Linked DNA regions of Tahibacter amnicola. The protein of the gene in region 1 interacts with the protein of each later gene in a pairwise test. Links are inferred from orthologs where the notes say so. Each region holds a gene or a part of one and is shown in the gene's direction. Other genes may lie near its edges.

Evidence for each region.
Region 2: the proteins of N4264_RS10305 (region 1) and dnaE interact in binary tests that used the Escherichia coli proteins (3 or more experiments, as listed by UniProt). The link is inferred for Tahibacter amnicola from one-to-one orthologs.
Region 3: the proteins of N4264_RS10305 (region 1) and ctaD interact in binary tests that used the Escherichia coli proteins (3 or more experiments, as listed by UniProt). The link is inferred for Tahibacter amnicola from one-to-one orthologs.

What each region holds. Positions count from the first base shown.
Region 1 is NZ_CP104694.1:2,414,317-2,423,681, forward strand. Bases 2,926-5,803 are described here. They hold N4264_RS10305 (pyridoxal phosphate-dependent aminotransferase), read left to right. Parts: upstream 2,926-3,730; coding sequence 3,731-4,876; downstream 4,877-5,803. Other genes in these bases: N4264_RS10300 (AI-2E family transporter), read left to right, coding at 2,926-3,651; N4264_RS10310 (amidohydrolase), read left to right, coding at 4,913-5,728. Outside these bases: N4264_RS10275 (hypothetical protein), read left to right, coding at 283-681; N4264_RS10280 (RNA polymerase sigma factor), read right to left, coding at 642-1,193; N4264_RS10285 (ElaB/YgaM/YqjD family protein), read left to right, coding at 1,403-1,852; N4264_RS10290 (hypothetical protein), read left to right, coding at 1,855-2,292; N4264_RS10295 (hypothetical protein), read left to right, coding at 2,261-2,530; more of N4264_RS10300, read left to right, coding at 2,527-2,925; N4264_RS10315 (S8 family serine peptidase), read right to left, coding at 5,855-9,157. UniProt on the Escherichia coli protein: Shows aminotransferase activity with methionine and histidine as substrates, and to a lesser extent also with phenylalanine.
Region 2 is NZ_CP104694.1:4,821,854-4,832,393, forward strand. Bases 5,348-9,400 are described here. They hold dnaE (DNA polymerase III subunit alpha), read left to right. Parts: upstream 5,348-5,648; coding sequence 5,649-9,200; downstream 9,201-9,400. Other genes in these bases: rnhB (ribonuclease HII), read left to right, coding at 5,348-5,381; N4264_RS18910 (hypothetical protein), read right to left, coding at 9,262-9,400. Outside these bases: lpxD (UDP-3-O-(3-hydroxymyristoyl)glucosamine N-acyltransferase), read left to right, coding at 1-404; 3-hydroxyacyl-ACP dehydratase FabZ, read left to right, coding at 401-868; lpxA (acyl-ACP--UDP-N-acetylglucosamine O-acyltransferase), read left to right, coding at 868-1,638; lpxB (lipid-A-disaccharide synthase), read left to right, coding at 1,750-3,009; N4264_RS18895 (LTA synthase family protein), read left to right, coding at 3,058-4,779; more of rnhB, read left to right, coding at 4,776-5,347; more of N4264_RS18910, read right to left, coding at 9,401-10,116; N4264_RS18915 (hypothetical protein), read right to left, coding at 10,187-10,540. UniProt on the Escherichia coli protein: DNA polymerase III is a complex, multichain enzyme responsible for most of the replicative synthesis in bacteria. This DNA polymerase also exhibits 3' to 5' exonuclease activity. The alpha chain is the DNA polymerase catalytic subunit.
Region 3 is NZ_CP104694.1:741,925-751,361, forward strand. Bases 1,972-4,921 are described here. They hold ctaD (cytochrome c oxidase subunit I), read left to right. Parts: upstream 1,972-2,608; coding sequence 2,609-4,234; downstream 4,235-4,921. Other genes in these bases: coxB (cytochrome c oxidase subunit II), read left to right, coding at 1,972-2,581; N4264_RS03070 (hypothetical protein), read left to right, coding at 4,291-4,422; N4264_RS03075 (cytochrome c oxidase assembly protein), read left to right, coding at 4,419-4,921. In the rest of the region: bifunctional proline dehydrogenase/L-glutamate gamma-semialdehyde dehydrogenase PutA, read right to left, coding at 1-844; more of coxB, read left to right, coding at 1,658-1,971; more of N4264_RS03075, read left to right, coding at 4,922-4,988; N4264_RS03080 (cytochrome c oxidase subunit 3), read left to right, coding at 5,018-5,887; N4264_RS03085 (twin transmembrane helix small protein), read right to left, coding at 5,970-6,179; N4264_RS03090 (SURF1 family protein), read left to right, coding at 6,237-6,971; N4264_RS03095 (redox-active disulfide-containing membrane protein), read left to right, coding at 6,968-7,516; N4264_RS03100 (COX15/CtaA family protein), read left to right, coding at 7,518-8,510; N4264_RS03105 (hypothetical protein), read left to right, coding at 8,752-9,090; N4264_RS03110 (energy transducer TonB), read right to left, coding at 9,047-9,437. UniProt on the Escherichia coli protein: Cytochrome bo(3) ubiquinol oxidase is the terminal enzyme in the aerobic respiratory chain of E.coli that predominates when cells are grown at high aeration.

The sequences.
Region 1 (9,365 bases):
TTGCGCGGGGGCTGGGGCTGGGCGCGGACGCTGGCCGGCAGCGATGCCCGGCAAGGTGTATTCGGTGACGCCGTTGGCTTCGGACTTGGCGCGAACCTCGCGGTCCTTTGGAGAAGCCGGTTTTTCCTCGGCACGCGCGGGCGCGGCCGTCTGCCGCACGAGTTTGTCTTCTTTGGCCGCTGTTGCGGCGCGGGCTGGCTTGGCGGGCGGCTCCGGAACGAAGCTCTGGGGTTCCGGCGGCGGCGGTGGCGGCGGCGGTGCTGCTGCCGGCGCTGGCGCATCGTGAACGACGGCCGTGATCGGAACGACTTCGCGTTCGGCGCTGGCGGCCGCCGGAGCCTGGTAGCGGCTGGCAGACGGGCTAATGCCGTCCTTCATCTGCCAGGCGATGCCGGCGGTCAGCACGACACCGGCAGCGCTGCCCAATCCCACCAGCCACGCCGGACCCTTGCGACGAACCGGCACGCGGCGCAGCGCGGCGACCCGGGTCGGCTCCACCGCCGTACGCGCCAGCGCCAGGACGGCCGCATCGAGCTTGGCGTCGGGCTCGGCCTGGGGCAGCTTGCGGTACAGGCGCGCCAGATCCGACTCCTCCCCGGCGAGGAAGGCTTCGAATTCGCGCTGGTTGGATCGTTTCTCAGTCATTCGGCAAACCTTGCACGGATCTTCGCGAACGCGTAACGCAGGCGCGATTTCACCGTTTCTTGTCCGGCTCCCGTGACGTGCGCGATCTCGTCCAGTCCCATGCCGTTCTCCATGCGCAGTACAAAAGCCAGCCGTTGTTCATCCGGCAACTCTTCCAGCGCCAGCTGGAGCCGGCGCCGCTGCTCGAACTCGGACAGGACGCGCTCGGGTTGCTCGGATTCGGGAGCGTCGAGCAGGCGGAATACCTGCTCGGTCTCCTCTTCGCCTGCCTGCGGACGGTGGCGCCGCAGCAGGTCGATGGCCAGGTTGTGCGCGATCTGCAGCAGCCAGGTGGTGAATTTCGCCTCCGGCCGGTAGCGCTCGCGCGCAGCAATCACGCGGCTCCAGGTTTCCTGAAACAGCTCGTCGGCGCTGGCGCGGTCGCGGCAGTTGCGCAGCAGAAAGCGGTACAGTGTACCGCGATGGCGCGCATACAATGCCTCGAACGCGGGCACGTCGCCGTGCCCGTACGCCAGCATCAGTTCTTCGTCCGTACACTCCTCCCTCATCCGGTCAGGTTAAGCGATCGTCAAGCTGGCGTCACCGGGGCACAGGGTCTGCAACGCGCGCTGGTGCGATCGGGGGTTAATCACTGCCTCTGAACGAACCGGCCTGATACTCTGGCCTGACCGGCGCCTATGGGTGGGCTGGCGCCGGCGGTGGCGATCGCCAGGCGGTGATGCGCCTTCTGTCATGAATCTCGCAAAGGATGCCGATCATGAACCCCAGCGAAAAATCCACATCGCCTGCCAATGGCGAAGAACTGCCCGTCGAACCCGTGCGGCGCAGCCAGCAGGGCGGTGACGCGGACCTGCCCGGTGATGGTCCCGATGCCGCAAAGGCCGCTCACGAACTCAAGGACGCCCTGGGCCGAGCCTGGTCCGAGGCGCGCGATACCGTCGGCAGCCTGCGCGGGACCCTCGGCAAGGGGGCACGCAATGTGGGCCGCGATACGCGCGAGGCGGCGACCGAGGCACGCGAGACATTGTCCGGCGCGGCATCGGAATTTGGCCAGCTGGGCGAGGAAGTCGCCGATGACGCACTTGAGCTGGCGCGCGCCGTCGGACTTGGTGTTTCGCGCTACGTGCGGCGTCACCCGCTGCAATCGATCGTGGTGGCGGCCGCTGCCGGGGCCCTGATCGGACGGTTGTTGCGCGGACGCCATTGACCGTGGCGTCGTCAGAGGAGGGTGCAACGGAGCCGCTGCGCCGGCGCCGGCGTGGCGCGCTCATGCGCTGGGTACGCCTGCTGGGCATGGCAGGCGATGTGCTCGAGGCCCTCGCCGGCCTGCTGCGCGCGGAAACACGACTGGCGAAGTCGGCAGTTCCTCACGCGGTCATCGGTGCGGGCGCGGTCCTGGTGCTGAGCATCCTTTTAATCAGTTGCGGGTGGCTGGGGCTGCTGCTGTGGCTCTACCAGCTGACGGGCTCGGTCGGTCTGGCGTTGATGTGGCTGTCGATCGCCAGTGCCGTGCTGCTTGGTCTTGCCGTCTGGCGACTGGTGCGCGCCCTGCGCGCCTTGAGCTTCCCGGAGACTCGCACGCGCATTCATGCGTGGCTGGAGCGGAGTGATCACCATGGCGTGGACGCTGACGACTCAACGCAGTGAAGTGGCGCAGGCGGCTGCCCACCTGGATGTGCTGCTGGCGCAGGCCAATGACGAATCGCAGCGCGCGGCGCGGACCGCGCACGCGCTGCCGCCGACGCTGCTGATCGGTGGCGCCTTGGCAGCAGGCTTTCTGATCGTGGTATTCCCCAAGCGGTGGCGGAAGGCAGTGCTCATGGGGTTAGGTCAGTACCTGTTCCGGCGGGGGCTCAAGGCGATCCGCTCAAGGCGACCCGAATGAACGGGCCGCGCTGGTGGCAGTGGCAGTGGATCGAGCATGAGTCGTCGTCGGACGCGACGATGAGCGAGGTCGAGCGCCTGGGCCGGCGCCAGCAGCGCAACGTTGCGTCCCTGCGTTTCGCTGCGATCTGGCTGACCCTGCTCGCCACGCTGTTCACCATGTTCGTCGCGCGGACGTTGCTGGTGCCGATACTGTTTTCTGTATTTGTTGCATTGTCGATCAATCCCATCGTTTCGAGTCTGTCGCGGCGCTGGTTTCCACGCGCGCTGGTGGCCGCGCTGGTGATGCTGGGCGGACTGTGCATCGTGGCGCTGGTGGTCACCTGGGTGGCATCGCCGGCCTACCGGTGGGTCGAGCGGGCGCCCGAGGCGGTGCGCGCGTTGGCGCCGAAAATGCGCGCATTCACCGAGCAGATCGACGCCGCCGCGCGTGCCACGCAGTCGCTGGTGACGACCAGCAAGGATGTGACGACGGAAGGACCGCCCGTGCTGTTCGACGTCTGGGCGACGGTCGCTATCGCCCCCAAGGTCGTGCTGGCGATTTTCAGCGTCGTCCTGCTGGTGTACTTTTTCCTGGTTTACGGGGAGTCCCTGCTGCGCCGCACGGTGGAGATTTCGCCGTCGCTGACACAGAAGCGCAACGCGGTCGACATCGTCCGCGTGATGCAGCACGAGATGTCGCGCTATCTGTTCACGACCACGGCGATCAATGCCGGTGTCGGCATCGGGGCCGCCAGCATCGCCACCATGACCGGCATCCCCGATCCGTTGCTGTGGGGCGTGCTGGCCATGGTGCTCAACTTCATCCCATACATCGGCCCGTTGTCGATGACCGGGTTGTTCGTGATCCTGGGCCTGTTGACCTATACCCGGCTGGGGGCCGCACTGATGCCCGCGGTGCTGTTTGCGGTGATGGTCATCATCGAAGGGCAGTTCATCACGCCGATGATCCTGGGCCGCCGCATGGCCATCAATCCGGTCGCCATCTTGTTATGGCTGATGATTCTTGGCTGGTTGTGGGGGGCAATTGGCATCGTCATTGCCGTGCCGTGCCTCGTCGCGATCAAGATCGTGTGCGAGCGCATCGAAGGCTGGCACTGGTTCTCACGGCTGATCGGCTGAGCGGGCTTTTCCGCCGCTGATGAGAGGCGGGACGGCGTGCTACCATGCCACGTTCATTTGGCCGTCCAAACGGTGCGCAATGCAGATTGAAACCAAGCTGCCGAAGGTCGGCACGACGATTTTCACGGTCATGAGCCAGCTGGCCGTGCAGCACAACGCGGTCAACCTGGGGCAGGGGTTCCCCGACTTCGACGGCCCGCAGAGCCTGCGCGATGCCCTGGCCGAGGCGATGAATTCGGGCAGGAACCAGTACGCGCCGATGACCGGCATCCCGAAGCTGCGCGAGCAGATCGCCCAGAAGACCGAGCGTCTGTACGGCCGCAAGGTGAATGCGGATACCGACATCACAGTGACTTCCGGCGCGACCGAGGCGATCTTCGCCGCCGTGGCGGCCGTGGTGCGGCCTGGCGACGAGGTGATCGTCCTGGATCCCTGCTACGACTGCTACGAGCCGGCGATCGACCTGGTCGGCGGTCGTGCCGTCCATGTGCCCTTGTCGCTGCCGGATTTCTCGGTCGACTGGCAGCGCGTCAAGGACGCCATCACGCCGCGGACGCGGATGATCATGGTCAACAGTCCGCACAACCCCTCGGGGGCCGTGTTCAGTGCGCAGGACCTCGACACCCTGGCCGCGCTGACACGTGACACGGAAATCCTGGTTCTGTCCGACGAAGTCTACGAGCACATCATTTTCGACGGATTGCCGCACCAGAGCGTGCTGCGCCATGCGGAACTGGCCGACCGCAGCTTCGTGGTCAGTTCCTTTGGCAAGACCTACCACTGCACCGGCTGGAAGGTGGGTTATTGCGTGGCGCCGCGCACCTTGAGTGCGGAGTTCCGCAAAGTTCACCAGTATCTGACGTTCTGCACCTTCAGTCCGGCCCAGTGGGCGTTTGCGCACGTGCTGGAACACGATCCGCAGCACTACCTGGACCTGCCGGCGTTCTACCAGGAAAAACGCGACCACTTCCGCGACCTGCTGCAGGGCTCGCGCTTCCAGTTGTTGCCCGTACGGGGTGCCTATTTCCAGCTGGTGGACTATTCCGCCATCAGCGACAAGGACGACCTCAACTTCTGCGAATGGCTGGTACGCGAGGCAGGAGTGGCCGCCATTCCCGTGTCGGCGTTCTACGAGACGGCGCCGGCGGCGAAAATCATCCGTTTCTGCTTTGCCAAGAACGACAAGACCCTTGCCGACGCCGCCGAACGCCTGCGGGCGTTGTGACGTCCGCTTTTAATGCACAAAGGAAATAAAGCTGACATGGCACTTCCGACGCAATCACTGCGGGTTTCGCTGGTGCAGGGTGATACGCGCTGGCATGACGCGGCGGCCAATCGCGCGTACTACGGCGAAAAGATTCGTGCGCTGAAAGGCCAGACTGACCTGATCGTCCTGCCTGAGACGTTCACCAGTGGATTCACCAACGAAACCCTTGGCAACGCCGAGGGCATGGACGGCGAAAGCCTTCGCTGGCTGGCGGGGGTCGCAGCGGAAGTCGGGGCCGTGATCACCGGCAGCCTGGTGATCCGTGCGGAAGACCGCTGCGCCAATCGCCTCGTCTGGATGCGTCCGGACGGCAGCTTCGAAACGTACGACAAGCGGCACCTGTTTCGCATGGCAAATGAGCACCAGCGCTATGTCAGTGGCAAGGACCGCCTGATCGTCACGCTGAACGGCTGGCGCATCTGCCCTCTGATCTGCTACGACCTGCGTTTCCCGGTTTGGGCGCGCAATCGCTACAACCGCACCGTGGCTGACCGGTTCGACTACGACGTTCTCATCTACGTGGCGAACTGGCCCAGCGCGCGGCGCTATCCCTGGCAGACGCTTCTGCGCGCGCGGGCGATGGAAAACCTGAGCTACTGCATCGGCGTCAATCGCGTGGGTACGGATGGCAACCAGCTGCACTACGCCGGTGATAGCGTGGCGCTGGATTTCCTGGGGCAGCCCATGGCGGAACTGGGCGCGGTGGACCTCACGGTTACTGTCACGCTCGATCCCGCAGCCCTGGCTGCCCACCGGGAGCGGTTCCCGGCATGGATGGATGCGGACGATTTCGCCCTGACCGCCGACTAGGAGCGCCTCGGCGCATCGTGCGCACTCGCACCGGCGCGAAGGTGATCCTGAAAATACAGACGGCGGGCCAAGGCCCGCCGTTTGCGTTATGGAATGCGAGGGCGTCCGTGCCCTCGTCGATCTGCGTTACGGCGTCGATTCGAAGCCGTTCTTGAAGATCGCGTCGACCGGCGCCGTCGCGACCGGCGAGAGGCACCATTCCTGCACCACGCCGGTATCCTGATTGGCCAGGTCGGCCACGTTCAGGCGCCAGGTGCCAGCCAGTTCGCGGGCGTTGAAGGGCGCGAGCGGGTTGGACGCGCGCACGTCACCGCCGATGCCTGGCGAGGAGGCACGGCAGCTCATCGCCGATGCTGCGCCGTCGTTCCAGCGGACGTCCACGTCGGGGACCGAGCAGCCGGTGCCACCCATGCGATTGCCAAGGATCACGGTCGTGTTGGATGCCACGTGGGTCAACGACACCGTGACGTCGCCGGGCCAGGTGTGGGACATCTTCAGCGACACGTCCAGGTCGGTCAGCGTGCCGGCATCCGCCACCACCAGGTCCGAGTTGACGCCGGTTGCGTTGTTATCCGGCACGGCCAGGTTCGGCGTGACGCAGATCAGGTTGGCGGTGGTGAACGTCGACACCGGCGACTGCGTGCCCGCACCGCAGGTGTTGTCCGCACGAACGCGCCAGTGGTAGGCCGTGTTCGGCAGCAACGCGGTGCCCAGGGTGAGCTGTGTGCCGCTGACTGTTTCCGAGGCGACGATGTCCGTGAAGGCGGCATCCTTTGCGATCTGCACGAAATAGGTCTTGGCCTGGGGTACGGCATTCCACTGGAGGGTAGGCTTCAGTGTGACGCCCAGCTGGTTGTTGGTCGGCGCGACGAGCACGCCGGCCGCCGGAGGCGCCGTGTACAACTGCACGTCCAGCGACTGGGTCTGCGGGCCACTGGTGGAGGTGGCATTGACGTTGAAGGTATACGCGCCGGCGGCGAGCGAACCCGTACCGGTCAGGGTTGCCGTGGCAGTGTTGCCCGGCGTCACCGTGGTCGGCGTCACCGTTGCCGTAGCACCGGCCGGCACGTTGGCTGTCGTCAGCTCGACCGGATCGGAGTAGCCGAGCACCGACGAGACATCGAGGGTGAAGCTGGCATCCGACGGGGCGCAGATCTCGCGGCTGGACGGCGTGGCCTGGAGGCCGAACATCGGCGTCACGGCGCAGTTGTCGCAAACCAGGGCAAAATCCTGGTCCGTGGCATCGCCGCTGCCCGGGATGCCGTCGCCCGGCAGGTTGGTCGCATTCACGCGAATCGTGACGGCGCCGCCGGCGCCGGCCGGCAGGAACACGTTCTCGACGTTGTTCTTCGCGTCCGCCGTGCCGCCGGTGCTGGACACGCCGGCGGTCATCACGTTGCCCTTGTAGGTATTGCCGGCGTGGCTGACTTCCAGGTCCAGGTTGTTGACCAGGGCCGGGTTGGCGCCGACAGCGCCGGGCGCGTCGGTCCAGGCCAGGGTGATGCGCACCGGCTTGGAGGGATTGGCGACACCGACGGTCCATTGCTGGTTCTGGCCGGCGTCATCGAGCACGATGCTCTGGTCGACCGTGAACTGCTGCATGGTCGCATCGATGGTGTTGGCCAGATTCACGCGGCCCCAGCCTTCGTTGTTGTTCGGCACGTCAGCCGTGGCCATATCGATGGCACCGTTGACGAGCAGGGCCTTGGCCATCGCCGGGCTGGGCGTGGCGCCGGCGTGCTGGGCGCGCCACCACTGCGTGATCAGCGCGATGGAACCCGACACATGCGGGGCGGCCATGCTGGTGCCGGAGCACAGTGCGTAGTGGGTGGCGGTGCCGGCGATTTCCGTACCGCAGAGCGAAGCACCGGCGCGGCGGCGGGCCGAGGCAATGCTCTCACCCGGTGCCGACACGTTCGGCAGGACGCGGCCGTCGACCGCGGGGCCGCGGCTGGAGAAGCCGGAGATCGCATTGATCGCGCCAGCGCGGAAGTTGGTGGAGCTGGCGACGATGATCGGATTCTTCGCTTCCTTGGGCGCCGTCAGCGTGGAAGCGCCCGGACCGGAGTTGCCCGCCGAGAACGCGATGATGTACGGCTGGTTGTTGGCGGCGTCGAAGTCGCCGTCGCGGATCATCATGTCAAAGGTGCGTTCACTGGCCTGGTAGCCGTGCGCAGTACCTTCGCCGGTGGTCCAGCTGGCGTTGGTGCCGATGGCGTTACCGGCGAGGCCGAGCTTGGAGAGCTCCTGCCAGCCGTTGAGCGGCGGCCAGTTCTCACCCGTACAGATCGGATAGAGCGAGGTGCCCGGGGCCACGCCCAGGCCATAAAGGAAGCCGGCTGCATCGGCTTCGGCACCAGGGCCGGTGCCATCGCCCAGGCCGACGCCCGCAATGATGCCGGCGACATGCGTGCCGTGACCACCGCCCTGCTCGTCGTCACCGTTCGGCGCCGCGCAACCGGGCATGCTGAAGCCGCCGACGATGCGCGGCGCGAGGTCGGGATGGCCCAGGTCGCTGCCGGTATCGGTGACCGCCCAGATCACGCCGGTGCCGTTGTAGGCGAAGGTCGTCAGCCACGGTGCATAGCCCAGCTGCGGTGCATTGGCGCCGTTGTAGTTGCCGGCGATGATCTGGTTCGACATTTCGTCGTCGAACTGGATCGTGGGGCTGGCATAGCCCATCCACACGACCTGCGGCAGCTGCGCGATCTTTTCGAGCTGGCTGGCATCGACCTTGATCCAGGCGTCGAAGAAGGCCTTGTCCGGCTGTGCCGGCGCATGCGTGATCACGTGGGCGCCCAGGCCCTTGAGCTTGTCGATCAGGCCCTTGACGTTGCCGTCGTTGTAGAAGTGCACGTCGACATTGCCGATCAGGCCGGTGCGGCCATGCAGGTCGCGGTTGATCTTGTAGTCGGCCAGGAAGCCGCCCTGCCAGCGCACGAAGGGCTGGCGCGCGGTTTCGGCGACGGAGTCCATGCGGCCCCAGACCAGGAAGGTGTCATTGGGGTAGTACTGCAGGACGCGCAGGCCCTGCTGCTCGATCGCTTCGCGCCACGCCTGCTTGGCCGGTCCGATGAACTGGACCAGGTGGAGCCCGGCGCCGTCGGCGGTCGTCGGGAAAGCGCCCTTGCGCGCCTGCTGGCCTTCGCGGATCGGATCGAAGTTGACGTCGTTGAACCGGATGCGGCCGGCGTCGGCGATGACACTGGCAGCCGACGAGCGGGCCAGAAGCTTGTTTGCGTCCGAGCGCGAAAGTTCCAGAATGCGGAAATTGCCGTAATCGGTACTTTGCAGCGGCGAGATGCCGAGGGCTTCGGTGGCGATGGTGTCGCTGGCGTCCAGGCGGACGCGAACGGTGTCATCTGCGGCATGTCCGATGCCGGCGGTGCCCAGAAGGGCCGCCAGGGCCAGGTAAAGCGGCTTTCGCATGATCAATCCCCAAGTGAGACAGCTAATCAAGTCGAGCACATGACGACGTCGTGGTGCGCGAGCACGCCACGGCGCGGTTCCAGACCGCCGGATTGGTCGAACGTGGGGGAGCGAGGGCACTACCTTGATCGACGGATTCCGCTTCGATACACGCGCCGAGGCGCGTTCCCTGGTATCTGCACGTTAAGAACCCGAGAAATATAGGCGA
Region 2 (10,540 bases), 2.4 Mb from region 1 along the record:
ACTGCGAGATCGGCGCGAACTGCACCATTGACCGGGGCGCGCTGGAAGACACCCTGCTCGAGGACGACGTGCGCCTGGACAACCAGATCCAGATCGCCCACAACGTCGTCATCGGTGCACACACGGCCATGGCCGGCTGTTCGGCGGTGGCCGGCAGCGCCCGGATCGGGCGCTACTGTTTGATTGGCGGCGGTGCCGGTATCCTTGGCCACCTCTCGATCGCCGACCGGGTCACGGTTACGGCGATGAGCCTGGTCACCCACTCCATTCACGCCGCCGGCGAATACTCCTCGGGTACGCCCATCCAGGAGAACCGCCAGTGGCGTCGCAATGCTGCACGGTTTCGCCAGCTGGACGAGCTGGCGCGCCGCGTGAAAGCCATCGAAAAGGACGCTAAGCAATGAATGACTCGAACGCCGGCACGATGCTTCCCCTGGACGTGCGACGTATCTTCGACCTGCTGCCGCACCGCTATCCGTTCCTGCTCGTGGACCGCGTCACCGCCTTCGAGCCCGGCAAGCGCCTGACAGCCATCAAGAACGTGACTATCAACGAGCCGTTCTTCCAGGGTCATTTCCCCGGCAACCCCGTCATGCCCGGCGTGCTCATCATCGAGGCGCTGGCCCAGGCATCCGGCGTCCTTGTGCAGCTGTCGGCCCAGGCCGACCCCAATGCCCAGCCGCTGTTCTACCTGGTGAAGGTCGACAAGGCGCGCTTCTCGCGTATCGTTGCTCCCGGTGACCAGCTCGTCCTCCAGGTGGAACAGAAGCGCATGATCCGCAAGATGGGCCAGTTCTGGTGCCAGGCGCTGGTCGACGGCGAAGTCGTCGCCGAAGCGGAAATCCTGTGTGCGGAGCGCAACGACTGATGATTCATCCCACCGCCATCATCGACCCGGCCGCCCGCCTCGGCCAGAATGTCTCCGTCGGCGCGTATTCGATCATCGGCGCCGACGTGGAGATCGGTGACAACACCTGGATCGGTCCCCACGTCATCGTCGAAGGGCCTACGCGCATCGGCCGTGACAACCGTATCTGGCAGTACGCCTCGATCGGCGCCGCGCCGCAGGACAAGAAATTCCATGGCGAGAACGCGGTCCTGGAAATCGGCGATCGCAATGTGATCCGCGAGTTCGTCACGTTCCATCGCGGTACGGAAGATGGCGGCGGCGTTACACGCGTGGGCAACGACAACTGGCTGATGGCCTACGTCCACCTCGCGCACGATTGCATCGTCGGCAACAACACCACGTTTGCCAACGCCGCGTCGCTCGCCGGCCATGTCATCGTGGACGACTGGGTCACGCTCGGCGGATTCACCCTGGTGCACCAGTTCTGCCAGATCGGCGCGCACGCGTTCACGTCGATGGGATCGATCATCAACCGCGATGTGCCCCCCTACGTGACGGTGGCCGGCAGCTTTGCCGAGCCCAAAGGGATCAATGCCGAAGGCCTGCGCCGCCGCGGCTTTGACCCGGACCGCATCCTGTCGATCAAGCGCGCCTACAAGACGCTCTACAAATCCGGACTGCCGCTGGCGGACGCGCGCGAGGAACTGCTGCGCGCCTCCAGCGATGCACCGGACGTGAAGCTGCTGCTCGACTTCATCGAACGCAGCAAGCGCTCGCTCATCCGCTGACCGGCACCTCCGCCGGAGTGCCGCCGGCCCGGACTCGCCCGGGCCGGCGCACCGCGACGGTGCCGCACGCTGCAAGACTGAATCGCTGCCCTCCCTGACGGCGAACCCCGAGTGAATCCGACCGAATCCGCACCCCGTCCCCGACTTTTCGCGCTCGTTGCCGGCGAAGCCTCCGGTGACCTGCTCGGGGCCGACCTGATCCGCGCCCTGCGCGTCCGCTATCCGGACGCCCGCTTCGTGGGCATCGGCGGCGACCAGATGATCGCCGCCGGCCTGGAGGCGTGGTATCCCGCGGAAAAGTTGTCGGTAATGGGCCTGGTGGAGGTGCTCAAGCACCTGGCAGAGCTGCTGCGCATTCGCGCAGATGTTTCCCGGCGCATCCAGGCACTCAAACCCGACGCCTTCATCGGCATCGACGCCCCGGACTTCAACCTCGGGCTGGAAAAGAAACTCAAGACGGCTGGCATCCGCACCGTGCACTACGTCAGTCCGTCGGTCTGGGCCTGGCGCGAAGGGCGCGCGGCGAAGATCGGCCGCAGCGCCGACGTGGTGCTGTGCCTGTTTCCGATGGAACCGCCGATCTACGCGCGGTATCACGTCACCGCACGCTTTGTCGGCCATCCCCTGGCGGACCGTTTTCCGCTGGTGAATGAACACCATGCAGCCCGGCGCACACTCGGTCTTTCCGACGACGCCCCCGTCCTGGCGCTGTTGCCGGGCAGTCGACTGGGGGAGATCGAACGGCTGGGTGCCATCTTCATCGAAGCAGCACGGCGCTGCGCGAAAGCCATTCCCGGCCTGCAGATCGTCGCACCGATGGCGACCGAGGCCTGCCGTGCCCGATTCTCGGCCCTGATGTCCGCAACACCAGATACCGATGACGCGCAGCCGGATACCCCGATCCGGCTGCTGGACGGCAACGCGCATCTGGCCATGCAGGCCGCGGATGTCGTCCTGCTGGCATCCGGCACGGCCGCCCTGGAGGCCATGCTGGCGAAGCGTCCGATGGTGGTGGCCTACAAAGTGGCCGCCTGGACGTATCGGCTCGTCACCTGGTTCAAGCTGATGCGCACGACGCGCTTTTCCCTGCCCAATGTGCTGGCCGGGCGTGAGCTGGTGCCGGAGATCCTGCAGGATGCCTGCACGGCGCCCGCCCTGGCGGACGCGCTGCTGCAGCTGTTTGGCGACGCATCGGCGCGGATGGCACTGCTGGCGGAATTCGAGCGGCTGCACCGCACGCTCCACGGCGCGCCGGGATCGCACGCCGCTGACGTGGTCAGCGCGCTGGTCGAGGGCCGTCCGCTGGACCCACCGTCATCCTCGGACGCCCCCCTGTCTGACAGCCAACGCGCTCCCCTGCCGCCCCATTGACCCTCATCCGGGCCAACGTCACCATGCGCGCCACTTCGCCCTCTCGTGATGGCAATGCCCCTTCTTCCCGTCATTGATCGCCGCAGTTGGTTGTTGCACCTGCTGGCCATCATTGCCTATGGCGCGATGGTGCTTTACGGCCCCCTGGCAGAAGGCACTCCGGAAGAACGCACGTATACGCTGGTCCTGAGCGGCAGCGTGGCACTGCTGGCGGCCTTCACCACGCGACGCTTCGCCTTCAGCCTCATCGCCAGCGCCGGCCTGTTTATCCTCATTCTCACCAGCAGCGTGCTCAAGGTGACCTACCTCACCACGCCCCTGCTCGCGCCCGACCTCGTCTATTTCGCCAATCTCGAAACGCTGGAAGTCTTCGCACGTTATCCCCTGATCCTGATCGCCAGTTTTGCCGGCCTCGTGGCGCTGCCGCTCAGCCTCGGAGGCATCTGGCGGATCGATCGCCCCCGGCTCTTCAGTGGGCTGCGGCGTTGGCCACGCATCGTCGTCCTTTCGCTCGGCGCCGGTCTTTCCGCTGTCGCCCTGTTTGCCACGCTCAATCCGCGCGGGCCCTTCATGCATGTCTACGGCAAAGGCATGTGGGCCGCGATGAACGACAAGAGCTACCTCACCGATTTCTTCATCTCGTTTTATGCCACCCAGATCGAGCCACCCAAGCTCGTCAAGGATGCGGCTTCGCGCCAGGTGTGGAACGAACAGGTGGCCAGCGTCGGCGATCCGCGCCAACGCCCGGACATCGTCGCCGTGCTGCAGGAGAGCACCTTCGACCCCAGCATGCTGGTGGAATGCCGCCTGCCCGTGTGCAAGCGGCGACTGTTCCAGGTCGACAAGCGCACGCGCGCCCACGGGTTGCTGCAGGTGCATACCTGGGGCGGCGGCACCTGGACCAGTGAATTTGCCTTCCTGACCAGCATGGCGCACGTGCTGTTCGGCAACGCAGGGCTCTATGCACCGTTCAACCTGGCGCCACGCGTGGCCTACAGCCTGCCGCGCGCGCTCAAGGAGAACGGCTACCGAACCATCGCGATCTACCCGATGTCCGGCAGCTTTATCAATGCACGCAACGCCTACAATTTCTACGGCTTCGACACCTTTTACGACGGAACGACCTACGGGCTGGGCTGGGATTCCAACGACTTCGACCTCCTGAAAGTCTTCAACCGTATTTACGAAGACGAAAAGCGCGCCCATTCGACGCAGCCGCTTTTCATCTTCATGCTGACCCTGCACCAGCACGGTCCGCACATGACGCCCCTGCGTGACCTGCCCTCCCCCTATAACAAGCCCCTGTTTCCCAAGCGCCTCAATCCCTGGCTCAATCTCAACCTCGGCAATTACCTCGAACGCCTGGAACAATCCGAACAGGCCATGGCCCAGCTGGAACAAAAGCTCTTTGCCAGCGACCGTCGCACCGTGCTCATGCACTTCGGCGATCACCAGCCCTCCTTCGACGGCGCGATCAATGCGCTGGAAAAGAAAGTGCCCAAGGGCGTGAAAGACCCCACCAAGGTCACCTATTACATGCTGAAGTCGAACTTCCCGCTGCGCCGGAAGATCGACTTCCCCGTGCTGGACATCATCTATCTCGGCTCATTGCTGCTGGATGTGGCCGACTTGCGCAAGGACGACTTCTACGAGGCCAGCGCCTTGCTGCGTGACCGCTGCGAAGGCCGCTATTTCGACTGCAAGGAGCCGGCATTGCTTGAGTCGTATCACGACTATGTCTTTGGCACGATCGGCGCCCTGAGGGAATGACGATGACCAAGGCCGCGCGCTCCCGTCTCCATGTCGCCGGTGTCGACGAGGCCGGTCGCGGGCCGCTGGCGGGCCCTGTCCTGGTCGCCGCCGTCATTCTCGACCCGAAAAAGCCGATCGACGGACTGGCCGATTCCAAGCAGCTCACCGAAGCCCGCCGGGAGGCATTGGAGCCACTGATCCGCGAACGCGCGCTGGCGTACAGCATCGTCGAGGTCGACGTCGAGGCCATCGACCGCCTCAACATCTTCCATGCCACGATGCACGGAATGGCGCAGGCTCTCGTGCAGCTGGCGATCGAACCGGCGCTAGCATTGATCGATGGAAACCACCTGCCGAAGAACCTGCGCTGCGACGCACGCGCCGTGGTCGGCGGTGACGCGCTGGAACCGGCCATCAGCGCGGCTTCGATCCTGGCAAAAGTGACGCGCGACCGGCTCATGGTCGCGCTGGACGAACGCCACCCCGGCTATGGCTTCTCCAGTCACAAGGGCTACGGCACGCCCGAGCACCTGGATGCCCTGCGACGTCTTGGCCCATGTCTTGCGCACCGGCGCAGTTTTGCCCCCGTGCAGGCGACTCTGCAGCCGAGCCTGTTCTAACGAAGATTCGGGCACGCCGCCGGATTGAACTCCTGCCGACGTCAACATACCGCCCGCCGAACATTGGCTTTGCCCGCGTTTGACCGCCCACTCCCCTTGATTCAAGGGGGCCCCGAAACACCAAAGCTTGCGGCCTTGTGCAGGGTTTTCCGTAGGGCGGCGGGCCCGCAACCGCAAAGCCTGCGCGACGCATCGTGCCTTTGACGGCGTCAAGCCTTGCCCGCGTCGCGCTGCCGCACTACCCTGCGCCACCGAGCCGTACACCCCATGACCGCACGATTTGTCCATCTGCATGTCCACAGCGAGTATTCGCTGGTGGATTCCACGATCCGCATCTCGTCGCTGGTTTCCGCCTGCGCGAAAGCGGACCTGCCTGCGCTCGCCCTGACCGACCAGGCCAACCTCTTCGCTCTGGTCAAGTTCTACAAGGAATGTGAAAAGGCCGGCGTCAAGCCGATCGCCGGTGCCGACGTGTGGGTCGCCAATCCGGCCGACCGCAACAAGCCGACACGCCTGACCCTGCTGTGCCAGAACCGCACGGGGTACCTCAACCTGTCGCGCCTGGTGTCGCGGGCCTATGTGGAAGGCCAGCACGGCGATTTCGCCCAGATCGACCCGGCCTGGTTCAGCGGACAGACGGAAGGCCTGATCGCCCTCCTGGGGCGTGAAAGCGACCTGGCTCACCTGATTCTCGCCGGTAAGCCGGAAGCGGCCGCAGAACGCTGCGGCTTCTGGCTGGCCCATTTCAACGACCGCCTGTACCTGGAGATCTCGCGCGTCGGCCACGCCAGCGAGGCGGCGTTCAACGAGGGCGCACTGCATGTCGCGGCCCTCGTGGATTGCCCGGTCGTGGCCACCAATGACGTGCGCTTTCTCGAAAAGCAGGATTTCAACGCCCACGAAGCGCGCGTGTGCATCCACCAGGGCCGCGTGCTGGCCGATCCCAAGCGGCCGCGCGACTATACGCCCGAGCAGTACCTCAAGTCGCCCGATGAAATGGCGGCGCTGTTCGCCGATATTCCCGAGGCGCTGCAGAACAGTGTAGAAATCGCAAAACGCTGCAATCTGGAACTATCCTTCGGCACCTACTACCTGCCGGCGTTCCCGGTGCCGCCCGAGCACACGCTCGACACCTTCATCCGCGAACAGGCGCGCCAGGGTCTGGCTGCACGACTGGCCAAGCACGGCCCGGCCGCCGGCCGCACCACCGAGGAGTACGCCGAGCGTCTGGAGGTGGAAGTCGACGTCATCGTCAAGATGGGCTTCCCGGGCTACTTCCTGATCGTCGCCGACTTCATCAACTGGGCCAAGCAGAATGGCATTCCCGTAGGACCAGGGCGCGGATCCGGCGCCGGTTCGCTGGTCGCCTACTGCCTGGGCATCACGGACCTGGATCCACTGCCCTACGACCTGCTGTTCGAGCGATTCCTCAATCCCGAACGCGTCTCCATGCCCGACTTCGACGTCGACTTCTGCATGGACCGTCGCGACGAGGTCATTGACTACGTCGCCCGCGCCTACGGTCGCGACCACGTCAGCCAGATCATCACCTACGGCACCATGGCGGCGAAGGCCGCGGTGCGTGACTGCGGCCGCGTGCTGGGACACCCCTACGGGTTCGTCGACGGTATCGCCAAGCTCATCCCGATGACCCTGGGCATCACGCTCGACGATGCCCTGGGCCGCTCGGACAAGTCCAGGAAAGACAGCTCGCTGAGCTCGTCCGAACTGATCCAGCGTTACCAGGAAGAGGAAGAGGTCAAGGCACTGCTCGACCTCGCCTGCGAACTGGAAGACCTCACGCGAAATGCCGGCAAGCACGCCGGCGGCGTCGTGATCGCGCCGTCGCAGCTGACGGACTTCGCGCCGCTCTACTGTGAAGCCGGGGGCACCGGCGTCGTCACCCAGTTCGACAAGGACGACGTCGAATCGGTGGGCCTGGTGAAGTTCGACTTCCTGGGCCTGCGCACGCTCACCATCATCGACTGGGCGGTGAAGGCCATCAATGCCCGCCGCGCCCGCTCCGGCCTGGAACCCGTCGACATCACGGCCATCCCGATCGATGATGCCGACAGTTACAAGCTGCTGAAGTCCTGCGCCACCACCGCCGTGTTCCAGCTCGAATCGCGCGGCATGAAGGAGCTGATCAAGAAGCTCCAGCCGGACACATTCGAAGACATCATCGCGCTCGTGGCGCTGTTCCGCCCCGGCCCGCTGCAGTCGGGCATGGTGGACGACTTCATCAACCGCAAACACGGGCGTGCCGAAGTCACCTACCCGCATCCCAAGCTCGAACCGGTGCTCAAGCCGACCTACGGCGTCATCGTGTACCAGGAACAGGTGATGCAGATCGCCCAGGTGCTCGCCGGCTATACGCTCGGCGGCGCCGATCTCCTGCGTCGCGCCATGGGCAAGAAGAAGCCCGAGGAGATGGCCAAGGAGCGCGTCAAGTTCGAAGCCGGCTCTGCCGAGAACGGCGTCGATGCGCAGCTGGCGACCTCCATCTTCGACCTGATGGAAAAATTCGCCGAGTACGGTTTCAACAAATCGCACTCGGCCGCCTACGCCCTGGTTTCCTACCAGACCGCCTGGCTCAAGGCGCATTTCCCGGCCGAATTCATGGCCGCGGTGCTGTCCTCGGACATGGACAACACCGACAAGGTGGTGAACTTCCTCGACGAAACACGCGCCATGAACCTGCGCGTGCTGCCGCCCGATGTGAATGCGTCCGCGTACATGTTCGAGGCGCTGGACAATGGCGCCATCCGTTATGGCCTGGGCGCCATCAAGGGCGTCGGCCAGGGGGCCTGCGAGAACATCGTCGCCGAACGCGAGCGCGGCGGAAACTACCGCGACCTGCTCGACTTCTGCCAGCGTGTCGACCTGCAGAAGCTCAACAAACGCGTGCTCGAAGCGCTGATCAACGCCGGCGCACTCGATGCGCTCGCACCGAATCGTGCCTCGCTGATGGCACAGCTGCCCGAAGTAGTGAAGGCGGCCGAACAGCACCTGCGCGACCGCATCGCCGGCCAGAACGACATGTTCGGCGCCTCCAGCCCGGCCGCACCGGTGCTCGACTTGCCGGTGGTGGACGAGTGGCCGCTGGAGCAGCGCCTGTCCGGCGAGCGCGAGACACTCGGGCACTACCTGTCGGGCCATCCCACGGATTCGTGGAAATCACAGCTGCTCCAGCTGGCCACCTGCCCGCTGGGCGAGATCGAACAAAAGTACCAGCCGCCCAAGTTCAAGAAAAAAGACGACGACGAGAACAACCGGTTCCGCCGGGGACCGGATACGCCCTGGACTGTTGCCGGTCAGGTCGTGGGGCTGCGCAAGCGTGGCGATACCATGGCCTTCGTCCAGCTCGAGGACTGGAGCGGCCGCATCGAGGTCAGCTTCTTCCGCGAGGCCTTCGTCGAGTTCAGCCCGCTGCTGACGCGGGACGCGATTCTCGTCGTCGAGGGCGGACTGTCCTTCGACGACTTCTCCAACGCGCATCAGGTGCGCGCACGCAGCGTGCTGACCCTGGAACAGGCCTGCGAGCGTTTCGCGCGGCATGTCCGTCTGCAATTGAACGGTGTCGGCCCGGCATTTGCCGACACGCTGCGCAACACCTTGCTGAGCTACCGTGGCGGCCAGACCCCTGTTCGCCTGGGCTATGCCAACCGCTACGCCAAGGCCGAGCTGGAACTGGGCAGCGAGTGGCGCGTCCGTGCGGGTCCCGACCTCACGCGTGCCCTGACAAAGCTCGACGGCGTGGTGAATGTCGACCTGCAGCTCGCGCGCGCCGTCGTTCCCGGCAACAGCAGCAAGGAATAGTCCGCTGCCGGCATGAGCCCATGCCGGCAGCCTGCTACAACAACCGCAGTATTCTCACCTGTCAGCGCGCGTACATCCGCAGCGCGCGGAGAATCGCATCCGGCCCACCCGCCCAGGAAACGGTCGTATCACCGACGCAGAAGCGCGCTTCCATATTGTTATTGGCGTAGGTATTGAAGCCGCCGTTGATGCCCCTGAAGCTCAACACATAGGCGACGCGGGCATTATCGACAACCGTCCAGCGCAACGCGTCCGGATTGTTCGAGTTGATGCGGAACACGAAGATGTAGTCGATGTCGCTGGCATCGCCATCGTCGCAGATCGTCGGGTGCGTGAGCCACGCCACCGCGTTAGTCAGGGGCCGATCACGCCGATTGTCTTCCTCTACCGTCTGACGCCAGCAGAACGGCGCAGCGTGCGGATCACAGGCGAGAATCGTATTGCCGATCTTCTTGCTGGCATTCGCTGCGGCAGACGTATCTTCCACACCTTCTTCCGCGATCGCCTGCATGGCGGCAATCACTAACTCGTGCTGCTCTGCCGTCAGCTTCGCACCGAACGCGCTGGCCTGTTCGGCGGTGATCCGGTTGTCCACCAGAGCACGGGCAAACGCGATGAGATTCTTTTCAGACAGGGCGCCCGCCGCACCCGCGTCCACGATCAACACCTCTGCCGCAGCGGAATCCACCGCTTTTTCCGGCTGCGCCAGAGCCGATCCCGACGCCAGCACCAGCACAGCCAGAGCGGCCGGGAGTTGCTTCTGGAAAACATTTTTCATACACATCTCCGTTTTTCGAACATTGCCGAACGACACCTTGTCGACGGCGGCGCCGCGCAGATCACGCGGCGTCAGGTCGCAGTACGCAGTCCGGCGCCAGTTTGTCCGCGGAGCGGAATTCGCCCGGAGAATGCGCATTTCCGGCAACCTCACGAATGGCAACCGGCAGCACGGGCTGCCGGTTCGCGTACCTTGCGGAACCTACGACTTAACGGTTGTACAGGCGCAGCTGCCGCATGATCGCTTCCGGGCCGCCGGCCAGGAACACCGTGAAGTCGCCCATGCATACGCGTGCTTCGTTATTGTTGTATCCATGAGAACTGAAACCGTCTGCATCCTGCCGCAACTTCAGGATGCCACCGAGCGCCCAGTCGTCGACGACCTGCCAGCGCAGGCGATCCGGATCCATGGAATTGATGCGGAACATGAAGATGTAGTCGTTGTCGTCGGGATTACCGTCGCAGACGGTCAGGTTCCGGGTCCAACCGACGGCACTGACTCGCGGCCCTCCATTTGAACCGCCCTCTGCCTGAATTCCCTGTTTCCAGCAAGCCGGAGCCGC
Region 3 (9,437 bases), 1.7 Mb from region 1 along the record:
GCGCCAGTTCCAGCAGCTTGGGTTGCAGCTCGGCCTCGACACGGGCGCGCTTGGCCACTTCGTAGCGCGGATGCAGGGCCGAGAGCTTGATCGAGATCGAGGGCGCGTCCAGCACGTTCGGGAACGGACCGCGGCCGCCCAGCGCCTTGATCGCATCGATGTAGGCGCGGTGGTAGCGCTCGCCGTCGGGCGTGGTGAGCGCGCCCTCGCCGAGCATGTCATAGGAATAGCGGTAGGCGCGGTTGTCTTTCTCCTGCGCGCGGTCCAGGGCTTCCTTGATGGTGCGGCCCATCACGAACTGGTGACCCATGATGCGCATGGCCTGGCGCACGGCCAGCCGGATCACCGGCTCGCCCGCGCGTCCGACCAGGCGCTTGAGCGCGCCCATGAAATTGCGCTGGGTTTCGTCGGCGAGGGTGACCAGCTTGCCGGTCAGCATCAGGCCCCAGGTGCCCGCATTGACCAGGACGGAGTCGCTCTTGCCGAGATGGGATTCCCAGTTGGCGTCGCCCAGCTTGTCGGAGATCAGCTTATCGGCGGTCTCCTTGTCGGGGATGCGCAGCAGCGCCTCGGCCACGCACATCAGGAGCACGCCTTCCTCGGAGGACAGGTCGTACTCGCGCATGAAAGATTCAACCGCGGATTTCTGGTCGGCCTTGGCGCGTACCCGGGCGACCAGCTCGCCGGCGCGAGCCAGCACCAGGTCGCGTTCGGCGGGCGGCAGCGCCGCCTGGGCGACCAGTTCGTTGACGGCTTCGGTTTCGTCGCGGCAATAGGCCGCGGTCATGCGCGCGCGGGTCGCATCGGCCGGCGCGGGCAGTTCGGGGCTGAGAATGTCGGTCACAAAGGCTCTCTGGGTTGGCGTCCCGGTGACCCGACCGGCGACGCAGGGAGCCGGATTGTAGAGGTGGGGCTCTAAAGCGGCCAAGTGACATAAGCGCACGTGGCGAGGGATGCGACATCCGGTCGCCGCGTCCGCCCAGTCGCCGGACAGGCATGCAGCGGGCGTTCGGGCGCGGTCCTCGGCCGGATCAGCGGGATGACAGGGCGCCGGGGGCCAGTTGGTGAGGTCTGCCAGTTCGATCCGGGCCGCTTCACGACAGGCTGGCCGTCGGATTGGCGAGGGGCCGGGATTCTGGCCGATCCGGCGATCGGGGAGGGCCGGGCCATTGGCTGCGGCCGATCCGGCCGGGCGACACCGGTGGCCTCGCGGCGCGCTCCGCCCTGTCGTGACAACGGTCGCCGGCCCTTGCGATGGCGTGGTTCCATCGGGAAGCGGCACGTCTTTCGGGGCTGTCCGCGATCTTGCGGCGGGTTCCGGCGGACCGCGGCGAGGCGTTTGCCGGGGGCCAGAGAGCCCTCGTCCTTGCTGCGAAGTCCCTCAGTGACTATCATTTTACGGTTTCACGCACCGCGTCAGCGACGATCCCAGCCCAGTCAGGCTGTGAACGGTGCCGTACCGGCGTTTCCAGCGCCGCGTCCGGTCCCGGCCATGGCGGACTGGACCGTCCACGATGCGGGCGCGTGTGTTTGCGATGGTCTCTCGACGTCCCTTGAGCAGTGATGGCAGCCGCGCCCTCGCCTCGCGCGGTTGCGATGTCGTCCCAGCAGCAACGTCGAGCCGCCCGAACCACCGAATTCAAGGTTGCAACGAGTGATGGCAATGAAGTCTTTGACAACTACGCGTATCGGACGAGCCGTCGCTGCGGTGTCGCTGGCGCTGGCGACAGGCATCGCGAACGCGGCCGGCGGCCTCCCGGCGCGCTGGCAGCTCAACATGGACCCGGGCGTCACCGAGACAGCCCAGAATGCCTATCGCATGCACATGATCGCGCTGTGGATCTGCGTGGTCATCGGCATCATCGTGTTCGGCGCGATGGCGTGGGCGATGTTCAAGTTCCGCAAGTCCAAAGGCGCCGTTGCCGCGCAGTGGAGCCACAATACGACCGCCGAGGTGATCTGGACCATCGTCCCGATCGTCATCCTGGTGGCCATGGCCTTCCCGGCGACCAGCATGCTGGTCAAGCAGGCCGATACCTCCAACGCCGAGCTGACGGTCAAGATCACCGGTTACCAGTGGCGCTGGGGCTATAACTACATGGAATATCAGAACAAGCCGGTCGGTATTTCGTTCATTTCCAAGCTGGATGCCGACAGTGACAAGACGCGCCAGCTGAAGTCGGGCCTGGACCCGAACGCCGTCAAGATCGGCGAAGAAGCCACCTATCTGCTCAACGTCGACAAGCCGCTGGTGCTGCCGACCAAGACCCGCGTGCGCTTTGTCATTACCGCCGATGACGTCATCCATGCCTGGTGGGTGCCCGCGCTGGGCTGGAAGGTTGACGCGATTCCGCGCGTAATCAACGACGCCTGGACGGAAATCAAGGAGCCCGGCACCTACCGTGGCCAGTGCGCCGAGTTGTGCGGCATGGACCACGGCTTCATGCCGATCGTCGTCGTCGCCAAGCCGAAGGCCGAGTTCGAACAGTGGCTCGCCGGCCAGCAGGCCGCCACGGCTGAAGCCTCCGCCCCGAATGCCCATGCTGCTGCGCCGGCTCCCGCCGCTGCGCCGCAGGGCTAAGTCATAACGTTGTAGAGGTCGAAGCCCATGGCTACGCACGCCGCCACCGATCATAACGATCACCACGACGACCACGATCACAAGCCCACGGGCTTTTTCGATCGCTGGGTCTTCACCACCAACCACAAGGACATCGGTACCCTGTACCTGGTGTTCGCGTTCATCATGTTCTGCATCGGTGGAGCGATGTCGGGCGTGATCCGCGCCGAACTGCTCAAGCCGGGCCTGCAGCTGGTCGAGCCGTATTTCTTCAATCAGATGACCACGGTGCATGCCCTGGTCATGATCTTCGGCGGCGTCATGCCGGCCTTCGTGGGCCTGGGCAACTGGATGATCCCGCTGATGATCGGCGCGCCGGACATGGCGCTGCCGCGCATGAACAACTGGTCCTTCTGGATCATGCCGTTCGCATTCAGCCTGTTGCTGTTGACCCTGTTCCTCCCGGGTGGCGCGCCGGCCGGCGGCTGGACGCTTTACCCGCCGCTGTCGCTGCAGGGCGGTGCGTCGATCTCCTTCGCGATCTTCGCCATCCACATGATGGGCATCAGCTCCATCATGGGTGCGATCAACATCATCGCCACGATCCTGAACATGCGCGCGCCGGGCATGGACCTGCTCAAGATGCCGCTGTTCGTATGGACCTGGCTGATCACCGCGTTCCTGCTGATCGCCGTGATGCCGGTGCTTGCCGGTGCGGTGACGATGTTGCTTACCGATGCCTACAACCTCACCAACTTCTTCAATACCGAAGGTGGTGGCGACCCGGTCATGTTCCAGCACGTGTTCTGGTTCTTCGGTCACCCCGAGGTCTACATCATGATCCTGCCGGCCTTCGGCGTGGTGTCGGAAATCATCCCGACCTTCAGCCGCAAGCCGCTGTTCGGTTACCAGGCGATGGTGTACGCCACGGCCTCCATTGCGTTCCTGTCGTTCATCGTGTGGGCGCACCACATGTTCACGGTTGGCATGCCGCTGGGTGGCGAGCTGTTCTTCATGTACGCCACGATGATGATCGCGGTGCCGACCGGCGTGAAGGTGTTCAACTGGGTCTCCACGATGTGGAAGGGCTCGCTGACCTTCGAAGCGCCGATGCTGTGGGCGATCGCCTTCGTCATTCTCTTCACGATCGGTGGCTTCTCGGGCCTGATGCTCGCGATCGTGCCGGCCGACTTCCAGTACCACGACACCTATTTCGTGGTGGCGCACTTCCACTACGTGCTGGTGACCGGTGCCCTCTTCTCGATCATCGCCGCCGTGTACTACTGGTGGCCGAAGTGGACCGGCAAGATGTACAGCGAGCCGCTGGCCAAGTTCCACTTCTGGTGGAGCACCATCTTCGTCAACGTCCTGTTCTTCCCGCAGCACTTCCTGGGCCTGGCCGGCATGCCGCGCCGTATTCCGGACTACAACGTCGCCTTTGCTGACTGGAACTTCGTCAGCTCCATCGGCGCCTTCGGCATGCTGTGCTCGCCAATCATCATGTTCTACGTGCTGTGGCACTCCAAGAAGTACGGTGCCAAGGCGACGACGCAGGTGTGGGAAGGCGCGCATGGCCTGGAATGGACGGTACCGTCGCCGGCTCCGCACCATACCTTCACCGAACCGCCGGTCATCCACGCGTCCATGCTGGCGCATGGTGATCCGACGCACTGATGATCCGATGCCCGGAGCCGTCGTCTGACGACGGCTCCCGAGCCGGCAGCTGACCCATGAGCCCGCAATCGCCCTCGTTCGATCCCAAAGACCGCCGCGCCGGTGTGCGCCGGACGGCGTGGATCATTGGTGCGATCGTGCTTCTGATCTATATCGGCGGCTACATTCAGCGCATGGTGGCGGCATGAGCAGCGGGTTTGGCTGGCAGCGCAATGGCTGGGTTATCGCCGGCATCGCCTTCGCGTTTTGCTTTGCGCTGGTGCCGCTCTACAACATCGCCTGCGAGCATGTCCTGGGTATCAAGATGGACCAGGGCGCTACCGACGCGTCGGAAGTCGCCGGCATGCAGGTGGACACGTCGCGCTGGGTGACAGTGCAGTTCATCGCCAACACGCATAGCAAGCTGCCCTGGCGCTTCAACGCCGAGAAAGTGAGCATGCAGGTGCATCCGGGCGAGTTGTCGGAGGCGTTTTTCGACGCCACCAATACGTCCGATCGTGCCATCGTCGGCAATGCGGTACCGAGCGTCGCGCCGAACACGGCCTCGCTGTATTTCAACAAGACCGAGTGTTTTTGCTTCACCGAGCAGCTCCTCAACGCCGGTGAAACGCGCCGCATGCCGGTGCGGTTCATCATCGATCCGAGGCTGCCAAAAGATATTGGTACCGTCACGCTCGCGTACTCCTTCGTGGAGAACGACATCGCGACGAAGAAACTTGCCGAATCCAACCAGGCCGCCGTACCGGCGACCTGAACCAGCGTTCCAATCCGGGGTTTTTGATCATGGCAGCAGCACAAGGCAAGCACATCTACTACGTGCCACATGGCAGCAAGTGGCCGATCGTAGGTTCTATCGGCCTGTTCATTACCATGTTCGGTGCGGCCAACTGGCTCAACGAAGCCAGCATCGGCAAGCCGGTCTTCTTCGTCGGAACGGCCATCATGCTCTACATGATGTGGGGCTGGTTCGGCGACGTGATCCGCGAATCGATCAAGGGCTTGTACAACAAGCAGGTGGACACCTCGTTCCGCATGGGAATGATGTGGTTCATCTTCTCCGAAGTGATGTTCTTCGCGGCGTTCTTCGGCGCGCTCTACTACGCACGCAGCTTCGTGGTGCCGTGGCTGGGCGGCGAGGGCGACGGCGCGCTGACCAACTTCTATCTGTTCCCGCAGTTCGCCACGGCGTGGCCGACCAACGGACCGGGTGCGCTCGGCGGTGCCTATGAGACTGTTTCTGCCTGGGGCTTGCCGCTCGTCAATACGCTGATCCTGCTGACCTCCGGCGTCACGATCACGATCGCCCACCACGCCCTGCGCGCCGGTCACCGCAAGCAGCTGCTGGTCTTCCTCGGCCTGACCATTCTCCTCGGCGCGATCTTCCTGTACTGCCAGGCCTACGAGTACATGGAGGCCTATCACCATAACCTGACCCTGTTCTCGGGGATCTACGGCGCGACGTTCTTCATGCTGACCGGCTTCCACGGCATGCACGTCACGCTCGGCACCATCATGCTGCTGGTGATCTGGTTTCGCTGTGCGTTTGGCCACTTCGACAAGGAACACCACTTCGGCTTCGAAGCCGTTGCCTGGTACTGGCACTTCGTCGACGTCGTGTGGCTCGGCCTGTTCGTCTTCGTGTACGTGCTGTAAGCGCCGTCGCGCGAAGTGCCCGCACTTCGCGCATTGGCTGCACCTGCCTTGCGACAGAGCCGCCGTGTGCGGCTCTGTGCGTTTATTGACCTACGCCGTGCGGCTGGATCCAGCCCAGCTTGATACCGATGATCACCAGGATGATCAGCGTCACGGACAGCGCAATGCGCCACGTGAGCGCCTTGACCGTCCGGTCGGTGGCGCCCTTGTCGACCATCATGTAGTACAGCCCGGCGCCGAGGTTGTAGAGGATCACGATCAGGAACGCGATGATGATTATCTTGCCGGCCATGGAATTCTCGAAGGCATGCGCAGGAGGCTTGGTCGTGAAGTATAGGCCGCAGCCACTGTGACCAGGCGCTGGCACCGCCCGTCCTGGTTTGCCCTGCTGCTATTCGCCGCAGGCCTTGCGCTCTTCCTGGCGCTGGCACGCTGGCAGTGGGCCCGGGCGGAGGAGAAGGAGGTCCTGCTGGCCGCCTACGCGGCGTCCGCCACGGCACCTACCCAGTCGTTGTCCCCCTCGACAGATGCATTGCCGGCCGAGGTGCTGCCCCGCGTCCGCGTCAACGGACGCTATCGAACCGACCGAGGGTACTGGCTCGTGGATCAGGTGCGTGACGGCAGGAACGGGCGTTACGCCATCGGCGTGTTCACGCCGAATGGCGAGGCGGCCGATCTACTGGTCAACCTTGGATGGGTGGCCAGCCCGGCGGGAGTGACGTTGCCTGCGTTTCCCAGCCTGCCGGCAGACGATCGGATCCTGGAAGGCATCTATGCACCGCCGCCGGGCGGTGGTCTGCGCATGGGGGGCGATGCGCTGCCGCGGCAGAAGTCCTGGCCGAAGGAAACCATTTTCCTGGACCAGGCGGCCATCGCGGCTGACCTGGGAAGTGCATTGCGTCCACGCCTGCTGTTGCTGGACGCCGAATCCGGTTCGCCGCTCAGGCGTGAGTGGACCCCGGCCATCATTCCGCCGTCACGCCACCGCGGGTATGCCTTTCAATGGTTGTCATTCGCCGTCGCGGCGGTGGTGATCTTCGTGGTGCTGCATTGGCGAAAAGATCAAAAAGGACATCGCACATGAATCCACAACGTCGCAAACGCCTGCAATTGATCGCGGTGATGCTGATCTTCCTGGCGCCGATGGTGGTGGCCTTCACCCTGCACCTGCTGGACTGGCAGCCGGGTCAGACACGAAATTTCGGAAAGCTGGTGCAACCGCCCGTGGATATCGCCGACGACCCGGCCACGGTGACGGGCGGGCAGCCCTATGCGTGGAAGGACATCGAGTACCGCTGGACACTGGTGCTGATCGCCGGACCCGGCTGTGCGAAGAATTGCCAGGCGCGTCTGGGCGAAGCGGAGAAACTGTGGTCCGTGATGACTCAGAAGGCGCGGCGTCTGCGCTTGGCCGCGATCCAGTTTCCATCAGATCTGCGTCCAGCCGACGCCAAGACCCGCATCCAGTTCGTCGACAGCAAGGCACAAGCGCTGCTGGGGCTGGCACCTGCGCAGCTGGACAGTGTGGTCGCGGCGATTGTCGATCCCGCTGGCAAGCTGATGCTTCACTATGACGCCAACTATGACGCCGCTGCCGTGCGGCAAGACCTGTCCAAGCTGATCCGTTGATATGAGCGCTTCCTCCGTGCTGGTTCGCCGTCTGTCGTGGTTCGCCGTTGCGTTCGCGCTGCTGGTGATCGTGTTCGGCGCCTTCGTGCGTCTTTCCAATGCGGGTCTGTCGTGCCCGGACTGGCCGACCTGCTACGGCAAGATCACCTGGCCCAAGCACGAGGCCGAGATCAGCACGGCGAATGAGGCCTTTCCGGAACGGCCAGTGGAATCGCACAAAGCCTGGCGCGAGCAGGTGCACCGCTTCCTCGCCGGCTTCCTGGTGCTGCTTACCTTTACCCTGGCCGCGCTGTCGTTCCGCCGACGGACGCAGCTGGGGACCGAATCGCGTGTGCTGCTGGTTACCGCCGCGGTCATCGTGTTCCAGGCACTGCTGGGCATGTGGACGGTGACCTGGAAGCTCAAGCCAATCGTGGTGATGGCGCACCTCGTCGGTGGCATGCTGACATTTTCCCTTCTCGCTTTTGTCGCGTTGCGACTGACCCTGGGCGCGAGCGGAACCGACGAAACCGCCAAACTGCGACGAATGGTGATCGTCGGCATCGCGCTGGTCGCCATCCAGATCGCGCTGGGTGGCTGGACCAGCGCCAACTACTCGGCCCTGGCCTGCGGCATGGATTTCCCGACCTGCGCCGGAAAGTGGTGGCCTGCGACCGACTTCCGCGAGGCCTTCGTGCTGTGGCGTGGAATTGGCGTGAACTACGAAGGCGGTGTGCTTGACGCGGATGCGCGCACGGCGATCCAGCTCGTCCACCGCATCGGTGCCGTAGTCGTCACGGGCCACCTCATCGGCGTGATCATGGTTGCGTTCCGCCGCCGACTTGGCGCGTGGGGGCTCGCGCTGCTCGCCGCGCTCGCGGTGCAGATTGTCCTGGGTATCAGCAACGTCAAGCTGGGTCTGCCGCTACCGGTGGCCACCGCGCACAACGGCGTGGCGGCGGTACTGCTGTTCGTGTTGCTCGGGATGATGGTGCGGCTGCGCAGGTCAGCCTAGCTCGGCCATCCGCGGAATGAGGGGTGGCACCGAATTGGTGGGTGGCACCGAATTGATGGGTGGCACCGAATTGGTGGGCGGCACCGAATTGGCGGGTGGGCACCGAATTGGTGGGTGGCACCGAATTGGTGGGTGGCACCGAATTGGTGGGTGGCACCGAATTGATGGGTGGCACCGAATTGGTGGGCGGCACCGAATTGGTGGGTGGCACCGAATTGGCGGGTGGGCACCGAATTGGTGGGTGGGCACCGAATTGGTGGGTGGCACCGAATTGGTGGGTGGCACCGAATTGGTGGGTGCCACCGAATTGGTGGGTGGCACCGAATTGGTGGGTGGCACCGAATTGGTGGGTGGCACCGAATTGGTGGGTGGCACCGAATTGGTGGGTGGCACCGAATTGATGGGTGGCACCGAATTGATGGGTGGCACCGAATTGATGGGTGGCACCGAATTGATGCCCGCGTACCGCGGTGGCTGTTGGTGCTGGTGCGCCGGTGCGCAGTGCAAAGCAATGGAACCAATCCGGAAGTCGGGACTCACGGTCGTGGCGGAGGTACCGGCATCGGATTTTCCCGCATGAAGGCCGCGGTCGTTTCGCCCAGCGAACGGCACCAGGCCTCAGGCCCTTCGCACAGTACCGCGTACCAATTTCGTGCGACGTTGCCTTGCCTTGCCGCGCGCATTCTGACGATGGCGTTGCCCGGATAGTGCGGCGCTTCGTAGGAGACCCAGACTCGACCGTCACCGCCCTGCAGCGTGAAGAACTTCACGTCCTTCGAGCGTGAGAAATCGGCATTCACGTCTGATCGTGCCCGCAACGCGGCGGCACCCTCTTTTGCGGTGGCGAACTCCATGGGCTCCTTGTCGGCCAGCACTTCGACATCCTGATCGCGTGCGGCTGTCGGTGGCGGATCACCAGCGTCTGTG